DNA from 3 places in the Pseudonocardia sp. NPDC046786 genome. Region 1 is predicted to be linked to each of the others. Evidence: riboswitches for the same ligand, from Rfam matches in the RefSeq annotation. Region 1 holds a riboswitch; each other region holds the start of a gene.
The links. A riboswitch is a leader RNA that binds a small molecule or an ion and turns the genes downstream of it on or off. The one in region 1 is predicted to bind cobalamin.

Region 2: linked by a shared signal. The riboswitch ahead of ABZ881_RS15870 (ribonucleoside-diphosphate reductase subunit alpha) and the one ahead of ABZ881_RS05240 (hypothetical protein) in region 1 are both predicted to bind cobalamin.
Region 3: linked by a shared signal. The riboswitch ahead of metE (5-methyltetrahydropteroyltriglutamate--homocysteine S-methyltransferase) and the one ahead of ABZ881_RS05240 (hypothetical protein) in region 1 are both predicted to bind cobalamin.

The regions. Positions count from the first base shown of each region.
Region 1 covers NZ_JBEYYF010000003.1:290,607-294,799, reverse strand. The annotation lists gene ABZ881_RS05250 (hypothetical protein) at 1-341, shown strand, start outside; gene ABZ881_RS05245 (hypothetical protein) at 572-1,045, shown strand; cobalamin riboswitch at 1,019-1,215, shown strand; gene ABZ881_RS05240 (hypothetical protein) at 1,253-1,636, shown strand; gene ABZ881_RS05235 (DNA polymerase IV) at 1,746-3,251, opposite strand; gene ABZ881_RS05230 (4'-phosphopantetheinyl transferase superfamily protein) at 3,248-3,958, opposite strand.
Region 2 covers NZ_JBEYYF010000011.1:92,209-96,401, forward strand. The annotation lists gene ABZ881_RS15855 (iron chelate uptake ABC transporter family permease subunit) at 1-343, opposite strand, end outside; gene ABZ881_RS15860 (iron ABC transporter permease) at 340-1,335, opposite strand; gene ABZ881_RS15865 (ABC transporter substrate-binding protein) at 1,332-2,336, opposite strand; cobalamin riboswitch at 2,519-2,723, shown strand; gene ABZ881_RS15870 (ribonucleoside-diphosphate reductase subunit alpha) at 2,837-4,193, shown strand, end outside.
Region 3 covers NZ_JBEYYF010000011.1:142,473-146,665, reverse strand. The annotation lists gene ABZ881_RS16085 (MoxR family ATPase) at 1-1,019, opposite strand, end outside; gene mdo (NDMA-dependent methanol dehydrogenase) at 1,153-2,445, opposite strand; cobalamin riboswitch at 2,705-2,870, shown strand; gene metE (5-methyltetrahydropteroyltriglutamate--homocysteine S-methyltransferase) at 3,061-4,193, shown strand, end outside.

The DNA of each region.
Region 1 (4,193 bases):
GGCTGCTGCCCGCACTGATCGTGTCCGGCGTCGGCCAGGGCATGACCTCCAGCACCTCGATGAGCAGCGCCACCCGCGACCTGCCCGCCGACCAGGTCGGGGTCGCCCCGGCCACCACCAACGTCATGCAGCAGCTCGGCGGTTCGCTCGGCACGGCGGCGCTGTCCACCGTCGCCGCGACGGTCGCCGTCGCCGTCGCCGCCGGTGGCGGGGCGGAGGCCACCGTGCAGGGCTGCGCCGCGGCCTTCACGGTCGCGTCCGGGCTGTCCCTGGTGACCGCGCTGGCCTGCCTGTTGGTGATCCCTCCCGGGCGCAGGCCGGCGCCGGAGCCCCGGCCGTGACGACCGTGCCCGGCTCCTCCCGGGTGCTGTGCTTCGGCGACTCCAACACCTACGGGATCGTCCCGGGGAGCGGGCCAGGTACGCCGCCGGCGTGCGCTGGCCGGGGGTGCTGCAGCAGCTGCTCGGCGCCGGTCACGACGTCGTCGAGGAGGGGCTCCCCGGGCGCACCACCGATCTCCAGGACACGATCCTCGGCCGGCCCGGCCGCGCCGGGCTACTTCACCGCCTGCGTGGACAGCCACCTGCCGCTGGACGTGATCGTCCTGATGCTCGGCACGAACGACCTGCGGACCCGCTACGCCCGCACCCCGGACGACGTCGCCCGCGCGCTCGGCCGCTACCTGGACCATCCGGCCGGGTCCGCGGCGACGCTCGGGCTGCCGGCGCCGCGGTTCGTGGTCGTCGCGCCGCCGCCGATGGACGGGACCGCCGAGCGGTTCGTCGCGTCGATGCCCCCCGGGGGCTACGACGCGGCCTCGGCCGCCGCGTCACGACGGCTCGCCGGGCCGCTGCGCGCGCTGGCGGCCGCCGGTGGTCACGCGTTCCTCGATGCGGCCCCGATCACCCGGACCGGGATAGCCGGCTGCCATCTCGATGCGGACTCGCACCGGCGGTTGGCCGGTGCGCTGGTCCCGGTGGTGCGGGACCTCGCCGCCGGGCAGGCGTCACCGTCACTCGTTGTTGACCCCCCGACCGGCTCGTGATGGGCTGACCCGGACGACGGTGCAGGAAGCCGGTGCGAGTCCGGCGCGGTCCCGCCACTGTCACCGGGGAGCGCTCCCCACCCCGCAGGCCACTGCCCGGCGAGGGTGGGAAGGCGGGGGAGCGCGTCGATCCGGGAGCCAGGAGACTGGCCGTCGTCGCAGGAGTTCCCACTGTTGAGGGCGCGGACCCTCGAGGAGGACATTGCGATGAGCGTCGACCCGCTCCCCACCCTGGTCGTTCTCGGCACCGAGCCGGCCGGTGAGTCGGCCGGGCACGGGCTGGAGGGCCTGCTCGCGGACGCCGACACCGTCTTCACGTTCCCCCGCGGGCCGGAGTCGGTGGCCCTGTTCTACGCCGAGGCGTGGCGGGTCGAACGGATCTCCCCGCGCGACGCGGTCGGCCGGATCACCGCCTGGGCCGGCGACCACCCGGCCGGCAACGGGGTGCTGCTGGTGGCGGGCGAGCCCGCCGCTGACGTCGCGCTGGGCGCGGTGCTCGACGGCCTCGCCCGCACCGCACCCGGACTCGGGATCCGGGTCGCCGCGGGCACCCGGGTCGCCCCGCCGCACCGGAGCCCGCTGATCGGCTGAGCGCCGGTCGGCCGAGCCTGGTCAGCAGAGCGCCGGTCGGCCGAGCCCGCTGGTCGGCTGAGCGTTGATCGGCCGGGTCCGCTGATCGGCCGGGCCCGGTCCGGCCGGTTCACCCGGCCGGCCGCCAGCTCAGGAGCGGATCGGCGCGGGTCAGCTGCGGATCGGCGGCGTCCAGCGTGCGGGTGCGGCCCGGCCCGGTCAGCGCGGTCTCGAACCGGACGGTGACCCGGCCGTGCCCGGCGCCCTGTACCCAGCCGTGGCCGTGTTCGGGATGGCCGACGTCGTCGCCGGCCCGCCACGGCCGGTCGTCGCCGGGCGGCTCCCCGGGAGCCGCCCGGCCGGCCGGCTCCTCCCCGGGCACCGCCGGGTGCCCCGCCGGCTCCTCGACCGCCACCGGCGTGCTCATCCGCCCGGCCGCAGCGCCGCTCGGGGCCGCTGTGCCGGGGGCCTCGCCTCCCGGGGCCGCCCTGCCCGGTCCCGTGCCGTCCGGGTCCACCGGGGCCGCGCGCCACCCCTGTGCCGAGGGCACCGCGTCGAACAGGGCCAGCGGCGGCTCCTCGCCGAAGCCCGACACCGACACCCCGAGCAGCCGCACCCCGCCCTCGCCGACCGCGGTGTCGGCGAGCCGGCGGGCCACCGCGACCAGCGTGGCGAGGTCCCGGCTGGGGAACGGTGTCGTCTCCGACCGGGTGTGGGTGACGAAGTCGCCGGTGCGCGCCTTGACGGTGACGGTGCGCGCGGCCCGGCCGTCGGCGACCAGCCTGCGGTGCACCGCCACGCAGATCGACTCGACGGCGGCGTGCACCGCGGACATCGCGGTCAGGTCGGTGTCGAAGGTGGTCTCGGCGCTGATCTGCTTGGCCGCGCCGCGCGGGGCGACCGGCCGGTCGTCGATCCCGCGGGCCAGGCGGTGCAGCTCGGTGCCCATCGCCGTGCCCAGCACCCCGGTGACCTCCCGGCCGTCCATCGCGGCGAGCTGGCCGATCGTCTCGATCCCGATCCGGCGCAGCGCCTCGCCGGACACCGGCCCGATGCCCCACAGCGAGCGCACCGGCAGCGGATCGAGCACGGCGCCCTGCTCGGCGTGCGCGACGACCCGCAGCCCGTCCGGCTTCGCCAGCTCGGAGGCGATCTTGGCGATCTGCTTGCCGGAGCCCGCGCCGACCGAGGCGGGCAGCCCGGTCCGCTCCCGGACCGCCGCGCGCAGCCGGGTGCCGAAGTCCCGCACGGTGTCCGGCGAGGCGCCGGCCAGCGCCGGGGGCTCGATGAACGCCTCGTCCACCGAGACCGGTTCGAGGACCGGCGAGAACTCGGCGAGCACCGCCATCACCTCGTCCGAGACCGCTTTGTACAGCGGGAACCGGGGCGGCAGCACGGTGGCGTGCGGGCAGCGCCGCCGGGCCTGCCCCATCGGCATCGCCGAGCGCGCCCCGAACACCCGCGCCTGGTAGCTGGCGCCCGCGACGACGCCGCGCGGCCCCGCCCCGCCGACCAGCACCGGACGGTCGGCGAGGGTGGGCCGGGTCAGCTGCTCGACGGAGGCGAAGAACGCGTCCATGTCGAGGTGCAGCACCCAGCGCGCCCCGGTCGCGCCCGGCCGGTCCGGCGAGCTCACCCGCCCATGGTGCCCCGGACCACCGACAGGACCGCGTCGCCGTCGGAGACCGTGATCAGCGGCACGTCGGCACCGGCGCCGGCGACGGCTCCGGGATGGTCCGGGTGCGGGGTGTCGATGTCGGCGAGCCACCACGAGCCGGTCGCGTCCGGCCAGTGCAGGACCCGCGCCGGGTCGCCGGGCGCGGACAGCGTGATGGCGTCCATCGGCGCGGACAGCCCGTCGCCGGTGGCCTTGAGCAGGGCCTCCTTGCGGGTCCAGGTGACCAGGAACCCGGCCGGGCCGGGCAGTCCCCGCTCGCGCTCGCCGGGGGACAGTGCGTGCCGGGCCAGCCCCTCCAGCCCGGTCAGCTCGCGGTGCTGCTCGACGTCGACGCCGACCGGGCCGGGCCCCAGCGCCACCCCGACCAGCGCGCCGGAGTGGGTCAGCGAGAAGCCGGGGGCGGCGTCGCCGTGCCCGGCGAGTCGCGGCTTGCCGTGCGGCTTCCCGCAGCGGCAGGTGCGGTCCATGTCGATCGACGCCGGATCGGCGCCCAGGTGCTCCGCCAGCACCAGCCGGGCCAACGCGTGCGCGGCCAGGTAACGGGCCCGGTCCCCGGCGCGGCGCAGCGCCGCCATCCGCTCGCGCTCGTGCGCGTCCAGCAGGGCCACGAGATCGGGCCGCCCACCGGGATCGGTCGGGGCGGCCCACCACACGGTCACGGTCACGGCGTCCAGCCTCGCACGCGCCGGCCGATCACGGATCGGGAACCCGGACGGTCGCGCGGCGACCGTTCCGGTGCCCGATCCGTGATCAGCGTGGCTCAGCCGCTGCGCCGGGCGGCGAAGTCCGTTCGGACGTGCGCGGGCTTCGCGTGCGGCGCCGGGCCGGTGAGGCGGGGGGCCGCCGGACCGGTGCCGGTGTCCTCCACCGGGCGGCCGCGGCGGGCCGCTCGGCGCTCGG
Region 2 (4,193 bases), on a different contig from region 1:
GCACCCCGATCGGGCCGGCGACCGCACCGCCGGCCAGGGTCGCCGCGACCGCGCCCAGCACCGCGCCGGAGCCGACCCCGGTGACCTCCGGCGAGGCCAGCGGATTGCGCAGCACCGACTGGAGCACCACACCGGCGACACCGAAGCAGGCGCCCGCGGCGAATCCGACCAGCACCCGGGGCATCCGGAGGCCGATGACCAGCTCGCGGGCCGACGGATCGCCGATCCCGGCGAGCGCAGACACCGCGTCCATCGGGGACACCGCGGTGCCGACCAGCAGGCCGGCCGTCCCGGCGACGGCGGCACCGGCGGTGAGCAGCAGCAGCCGCAGCAGTGCCGTCACGACGGCCCCACCTGCACCGGATCGGCGGGCCGGGGACGCCGGCGTCCGGCCAGGAGCAGCCCCCCCAGCACGACGGCGACCACCGCGGTCAGCCCGCCCACCGGCAGCTCCACCGGGTACAGCACGGTCCGGGCCGGCAGGTCCGCGGCCACGACGAGCACCGCCCCGGTTCCCGCGCAGGCGACCAGCCGGGTGAGCGGTGCGGCCGCCGGACGGAACCGGAGTACCAGCTGCGGCGCCAGGAAACCGACCCACGCCACCGGGCCGCACGGGCCGACGACCGCGGCCACCAGCAGGCATGCCACCGCCAGCACCCCGATCCGGGCGGTCGCGGTACGCAGCCCGAGCACCGATGCGGTGCCGTCGCCGAGCCGCAGCAGGCCCAGCGCCGGCAGCGCGAGCACCGCGAGCCCGAGCCCGATCGCGAGCCCGGGCAGCACCGTCGCGACCGTCGGCCAGGTGGTGCCGGTGAGCGAACCGAGCAGGTAGCGGACGAGCACCCCCTGCTCCTGCGAGCCGGTGAGCGCGACCGCGGTGAGCAGCAGCGCCTGCAACGCCGCGCTCACCCCGGCCCCGATCAGCAGCACGGCGGCCGGTCCGACGGCCCCGCGCACCGCGAGCAGGGTGAGCAGCGCCCCGGTCGCGGCACCGGCGATCGCGGGCAGCAGCGGCGAGAACGGCATCGCGGCACCGGTCACGATCGTGATCGCCACCGCGGCCGCCGCGCCGGAGGAGACCCCGAGCAGCTCGGGGACGGCGAGCGGGTTGCGCAGCGCGTCCTGCAGCAGCATCCCCGCGGTCCCGAGCGCGATCCCGGCGAGCGCGCCCAGGACGAGCCGGGGCGCGCGCAGCTCGGTGACCACGACGTGCTCGATCCCGGAACCGGACCCGAGCACCGCCGGCAACTGCCACGGCGGCACCGACGGCGTGCCCAGGCACAGCGTGGCGACCACGAGCGCGGTCCCGGCGGCCACCAGGAGCGCGATCCTCACCTGCCCGGCACCACGGCCAGCGACTGCTCGACGATCGCGCCCAGGCTGCGGGTGCCGCGCCCGCTGCCCCACAGTCGCGGGTCCATCTCGTGCACCGCACCCTGCTGCACGGCCGGGACCTGCTGCCAGACCGGGTTGTCGGCGAGCTGGTCGGTCAGCGTGCGGTCCTCGGCGGAGAACAGCAGTGAGAAGGCCAGTACGACGTCGGGCTGCCCGGCCAGGATCTCCTCGACGTTGTAGGCCGACCCGGACTCGACGTCCGCGCTGCGCGGTGCGAACGGGTAGTCGTAGAGCTGGGCGAGCAGGTCGCCGTTGACCGATGCGGTGGTGTCGACGCCGATCGTGTCGGCGCTGCCGTACATCAGCACGACCGTCCGGTCGGCCTGCCCGGTCTCCCGGGTGGTGTCGACCGCGTCGGCGAGGATGCCGCGGAACCGCTCCTCGGCCGCCACCGCCTCCGCGGTCCGGCCGGTCAGCGCCCCGAGCGCCCGCAGGTAGCCGACCGAGTCCTGCCAGGTCGACGGCTCGACCGTCCACAGCGGCGCGAACTGCTCGATCGCGGAGCGCAGCGGATCGTGCACCCCGCCGAGCCCGATCACCAGGTCCGGATCCAGGGCGGCGATCGACTCGACGTCCTCGCTGCCGAAGCTGCCCGCGACGGTCGGAACCTGCGCGGCCGCCGCCTCGCCGAGCAGCACCGGGTTCGCGAGCAGCGCGGGCGTCGAGGTACCGGCCGGGGCGATGCCGAGCTCGACGAGCATGTCGTCGCACAGCCCGGTGATGCAGACGATCCGCTCCGGCGGGGTGGGCAGCGACAGCTCGGTGCCGTTCGGGTCGGTGACGGTGCCGGCGGGCTCCAGCGGTGCCGCGGCGCGCTCGATCCGCGGCGCGGGCCGCTCCCCGGCGGCCGGATCGGTACCCGGCCCGGCGGCTCCGCATCCGGCGAGCACCGCGAGCAGCGCGAGCGCCGGGACGAGCGGGAGGATCCGTCGAATTCTCATGTCAGAAACAGTAGTCATTTTCATCTAGCCCCCGAAAGGGGGACGATCATCACCGGTCCGAGTGGCCGGCACGAGCCTCTCGCGGCGACCCGCCGGGGCCGACCTGCACCGTTCACCGGCGGTGACGATTCGTCGCACACACCGACTCCTTGGGGTCTCGAACGGCGGCGGCCCCAAGATGTAGTGTCCGGTTCGCTGGTGGTTCACCGGCCCGCCTGGGCCGGTGAGACAACAGGGAACCCGGTGCGAATCCGGGACTGCCCCGCAGCGGTGAACGGGAACGACCGCCGTCAACGAGCACTGGGAGCGATCCCGGGAAGCGACGGCCAGTAGGAGCGTGCACGACGCCCGTGAGTCCGAAGACCTGCCACCGGTGCGCCCGCCGCCGGCGTGCGCAGCTCCGGGCCTCGCGGGAGGGCGCCAGGGTGCGGCGGTCCCGGACCGTCGTCGCCTCCTCGCGCGGGTCACGGACCGACGGCGACTCGCGAGGAGAGAGACCCGTGACCGCAAGCACCGCTCCCCCTGCATCCGCGCACGGCACAGCCCCGCCCGGCCTGCGGGTGATCCGGCGTGACGGCTCCGAGACCACGTTCGACGCCGGCAAGATCTCGGTGGCGATGACCAAGGCGTTCCTGGCCGTCGAGGGCGGGTCCGCGTCGGCGTCGTCACGGCTGCACCATCTCGTCGGCGAGCTGACCGATCAGGTCGTCGCGGCACTGGCCCGGCATCCCGTGCCCGGCGTGCACGTCGAACAGATCCAGGACCAGGTCGAGCTGGCCCTGATGCGCGGCGAGCACCACAAGGTCGCCCGCTCCTACGTGCTCTACCGTGAGCAGCACGCGCAGGCCCGGGACACCGGACCCGAGACCGCCACCACCGATCTGCCGACCGTGCACGTCACCCAGCCCGACGGCAGCCGGGTCCCGCTGGACCGCGACCGCGTCGAGACCGTGCTCGCCGAGGCGCTGGCCGGGATCGAGGACGTGAGCCGGGAGCCGGTGCTCGCCGAGCTGGACCGCACCGTCTACGACGGCATCACCGCCGACGAACTGGCCCAGGCGCTCGTCATGGCCGCCCGCACGCTGGTCGAGCGGGAGCCGGACTACTCGCTGGTGGCGTCCCGGCTGCTGCTCGACCGGCTGCGCGCCGAGGCCGTCTCGCACCTGTCCGGCACCCGGGAGACGCCCGACCAGGCCACGATGGCGCAGCGCTACGCCACGTACACCAAGGACTACCTGAGCCGCGCGATCGACATCGGGCTGGTCGATCCGGAGCTCGCCACGTTCGACCTGGACCGGGTCACCGCCGCGATCCGTCCCGAGCGGGACACCGAGATCGGCTTCCTCGGCCTGCAGACCCTCTACGACCGCTACTTCCTGCACGAGCGCGGCACCCGGTTCGAGCTGCCGCAGGCGTTCTTCCTGCGGGTCGCGATGGGCCTGGCGATCCGGGAGGTCGACCGCGAGGCGCGCGCGATCGAGTTCTACGAGCTGCTGTCCAGCTTCGACTTCATGGCGTCCACCCCGACGCTGTTCAACTCGGGCACCACCAGGGCGCAGCTGTCGTCGTGCTTCCTCACCACCGTCGACGACGACCTGGACTCGATCTTCGGCGGCTACCGGAACAACGCGCTGCTCGCGAAGTACTCCGGCGGCCTGGGCAACGACTGGACCCCGGTCCGCGGCCTCGGCGCGCACATCCGGGGCACCAACGGTGTCTCGCAGGGTGTCGTGCCGTTCCTCAAGATCGCCGGGGACACCGCCGTCGCGGTCAACCAGGGCGGCAAGCGCAAGGGCGCGGCGTGCGCCTACCTGGAGACCTGGCACGTCGACATCGAGGAGTTCCTCGACCTGCGCA
Region 3 (4,193 bases), on a different contig from region 1:
TCGTGCCCGTGGCCGTGCCCGTGGCCGTGGCCGTGGCCCGGCTCGGTGACGACGGCGTTCGGGTCGACCAGGTTCGGGATCGCGTCGAGCGCCTTGCGGACGTCCTTGTCGTACTTCACGACGACCGAGACGGTGTCCGACAGGACCTGCGAGTTCAGCTCCTCGACGCCCAGCACGGCCAGCGTGCGCGCCCAGTCGATCGTCTCCGAGATCGACGGCGCCTTGCGCAGCTCCAGCTCGCGCAGCCCGCGGACCACGCCCACGAGTTCCTCCGCCAGCTGATCGGCGAGCCCGGTCTTCTTCGACCGCACGATCTCCAGCTCGCGCTGGGCCGAGGGGTAGTCGAGGAACAGGTGCAGGCAGCGGCGCTTCAGCGCGGCCGCGAGGTCCCGGGTGTTGTTCGAGGTCAGCAGCACGTAGGGGCGGTGCTTCGCGAGGAACGTCCCGACCTCGGGCACCGAGATCTGGTACTCGCCCAGGGTCTCCAGCAGCACCGCCTCGAGCGCCTCGTCGGCCCGGTCGACCTCGTCGATCAGCAGCACGCACGGCTGCTCGGACCGGATGGCCTCGAGCAGCGGGCGCGGCGCCAGGAACCGCTCGGAGAAGAAGACGCTCTCCTGCGAACCGATCCGGTCGACGGCCGACGCCAGGTCCGGCGCGTCCTCGACGACCTGCCCGATCTTCTCGCGCAGGATCTGGGTGTACATGAGCTGCTTGCCGTAGTCCCACTCGTAGAGGGCCTTGGTCTCGTCCTGGCCCTCGTAGCACTGCAGCCGCAGCAGCCGGCGCCCGGTGGCCAGCGCGAGCATCTTCGCCAGCTCGGTCTTGCCGACGCCGGCGGGCCCCTCCAGCAGCAGCGGCTTGTCCAGCCGGGTGAGCAGGAAGACCGTGGTCGCGAGCCGGGTGTCGGCGATGTAGCCCTGCTCGCGCAGGGTCTCCACGACCTCGTCGACGGACTCGAACGGCGCCGTGTTCGGGACGGGGCTCTCAGCGCTCGTGGAGCCGGGAACGGGAGTCACGCTGGGAATCTCCTTCACAGGCCGCACCGGAGGTGGGTGCGGCGGGCCGCGCAGCCGACGGGCCCACCCGTGGCGAGTATGACCTCGCACGGAGTGGGCCCGCAGGCGCGAACGGGTCGGGCTGATCGGACGATCAGGTGAGCAGGTCGTCCAGGTCGCCGTTGATGGAGTGCTCGACGACCGGGCGGACGGTCTCGAAGGTGCACTCCTTCGGGTTGCCCGGGGTGCAGGCGTCACCCAGGACGTGGTTGGTGATCCGGTCGACGTCCGCCGCGTCGCCGATGATGGTCGGCGCGTTCTCGTAGAACTTGGTCGGGCCGACCCCGAGCCGGTTCTTCGAGTAGGTGTCCTGCTTGACATCGGCGAACTTCTCCGGGATGCCCACGTCGCGCAGCAGCCGGATGGACGCGGCGAGCGCGGCGTCGGCGGCCTGCGGCTTGGTCATGCCGCTGGTGTCGATGCCCATCGCCTCGGCGATGTCGGCGAACCGCTCGTAGGCGACCGGCATGTTGAACGCCCACACCCGCGGCAGCGCGATGGCGTTGTTCAGGCCGTGGTGGGTGTCGTAGAAGGCCGACACCGCGTGCGAGATCGAGTGGATGATCCCCAGGCCACCGGAGTTGAACGCCTGCGCGGCGATGTACTGCGCGTACATCATGCCCTCGCGGCCGGCCAGGTCCTGGCCGTTCCACACGGCCTGGCGCAGGCTCTGCGAGGTCAGCTTGATGGCGTGCAGCGCGTTGCCCAGCGACGGCTGGAAGTTCAGCCGGGACACGTAGGGCTCGGAGGCGTGCGCGAGCACGTCGAAGCCGCACTGCGCGGTGTAGTCGATCGGGCAGTCGTAATAGAGCACCGGGTCGTCGATCGCCAGGGTGGTGACCGAGGCGTCGTCGAACGCGACGTACTTGTGCGGGTTGTCCGGGTCCGTCGTGGTGTCGGTGATCACGTACGCCCAGGAGGTCTCGGAGCCGGTGCCGGCCGTCGTCGAGACCGCGATGTGCGGCGGGTTCGCCGGGTTCTCGGACTTGTTGAAGCCCTCGAACTCGTTGACGTTGCGGCCGTCGTGGGCGACCGAGACGCGCGCGCCCTTGCAGGCGTCGTGCGAGGAGCCGCCGCCGATGGAGACGAACGAGTCGCACTTGTTCTGCTGGTAGAGGCCCACAGCGTCCATGACGTTGTAGTCCTTGGGGTTCGACTCGACCTGGTCGTACACGACGACCTCGAGGCCGTGGTACTTCATCGACTCGACGATCTTGTGGACGATGTCGGTGCCGCGCAGGCCGGACGTCATGACCAGGGTCTTCTTGAAGCCCAGCTTGAGGGCCTCCGGGCCGATGAGCTCGTGCGAGCCGGGACCCAGCAGCGCCCTGGGGAACGGGTGGAACTCCTTGATGGGGAACGGCTTGAGCAGCTCGTCTACCTGCATGTCAGCCCTTTCTGCGGCAGGCGGATGGGTCGAGCCGCACGCTAGGACCGGTTGTGGCCCCGGGCACAGAGGTGATCGCGATTACTCCTCGGCAGACCAGGCAGGAAACCCGTCTGAACGGAGGGGTGCAGGGATAGGTCGCCCTCGACCCCGAGCGGGGAGGGCGAACGTGTTGCCAGAGTATGGCAACAGTGAGGAGAAGGCAACAGTCCGCCGATCGCGTCCGGTGGGTTATGGTCGGTCCGCCGACGGTTCGTGCCGGTCCCCGCGGGGGCCGGCACGGGACAACAGGGAACCCGGTGTGAATCCGGGACTGCCCCGCAGCGGTGAGTGGGAACGACAGTCGTCATCAGCACTGGGAACCGACCCGGGAAGCGACGGCCGGTAGGCACGAGCACGGCGCCCACGAGTCCGAATACCTGCCGCCGGTGCGCGCGCCGACCGGCGTGCGCGGATCCGTGGCCTCGAGGGAGGGCCCAGCGGACGACCGGGTGACCACCGTGCCCGCCGGCGCCATCGCGCGTCCGGTGCGGGCCCGCCCGGACCGTGCCGTCGTGCCCCTCTCCGGCGGTGACGGGTCCTCCACCGCGCTCGCGAGGAGAGAGGGCTGTGACCATGGCGAAACCTGTGTCATCCGTGTCCACCACCGGCAGCACCGTGCTGGGGTACCCCAGGATCGGGCCGCACCGGGAGCTGAAGCGCGCGACCGAGGCGTTCTGGGCCGGCCGGTCCGACGTCTCCGCGCTGCACGAGGTGGCGGCCGGTCTGCGCCGCGACACCTGGACCACGCTGCGGGACGCGGGACTGGACCAGGTCCCCGGCAACACGTTCTCGTTCTACGACCACGTCCTGGACACCGCGCTCGCCGTCGGCGCCGTCCCGGAGCGCTTCGCCGGCATCACCGACCCGCTGCAGCGGATGTTCGCGATGGCCCGCGGCCGCACCGGCGCGCCGGCCTGCGAGATGACCAAGTGGTTCGACACGAACTACCACTACCTGGTGCCCGAGATCGGCCCGGAGACCCGGCTCGCGCCCGGCTCGCGCACGGCGCTCGAGGAGTTCCGGGAGGCGCTGCGCTCCGGCGTCGTGACCCGCCCGGTGCTGGTCGGCCCGGTGACCCTGCTGCTGCTCTCGAAGCCCGCCGAGGGTGCGCCCGAGGGGTTCCGGCCGCTGGACCTGCTCGGCCCGCTGGTCGAGGTCTACCGGGACCTGCTCGCCGAGCTGGCCGACGCCGGTGCCGAGTGGGTGCAGCTGGACGAGCCGGCGTTCGCCGCGGACCGCTCCGAGGACGAGATCGCCGCGCTGCGCCGGGCCTACGACCGGCTCGCGGCCGCGCCGCGCCGGCCGAAGATCCTGGTCGCGTCCTACTTCGGCGAGCTCGGCCCGGCGCTGCCGGTGCTCGCCTCGACCGCGGTCGAGGGGCTGGCGCTGGACCTGGTCGCCGGCGCGTCCGACCTGGACGGGATCGACGGCGTCGAGGGGATCGGCGGCAAGCTGGTGCTGGCCGGTGTCGTCGACGGCCGGAACGTGTGGCGGACCGACCTGGACGCCGCGCTGGTCACGGCCTCGCGGCTGGTCGGCGTCGCGGGCCGGGTGGAGATCTCGACGTCGTGCTCGCTGCTGCACGTCCCCTACGACCTGTCGGTGGAGACGTCGCTGCCCGCCGACGTCGTCGACATGCTCGCCTTCGCCCGGCAGAAGGTCGACGAGGTGGTGCTGCTCGGCCGGGCGCTGCACGGGGGCCGGGC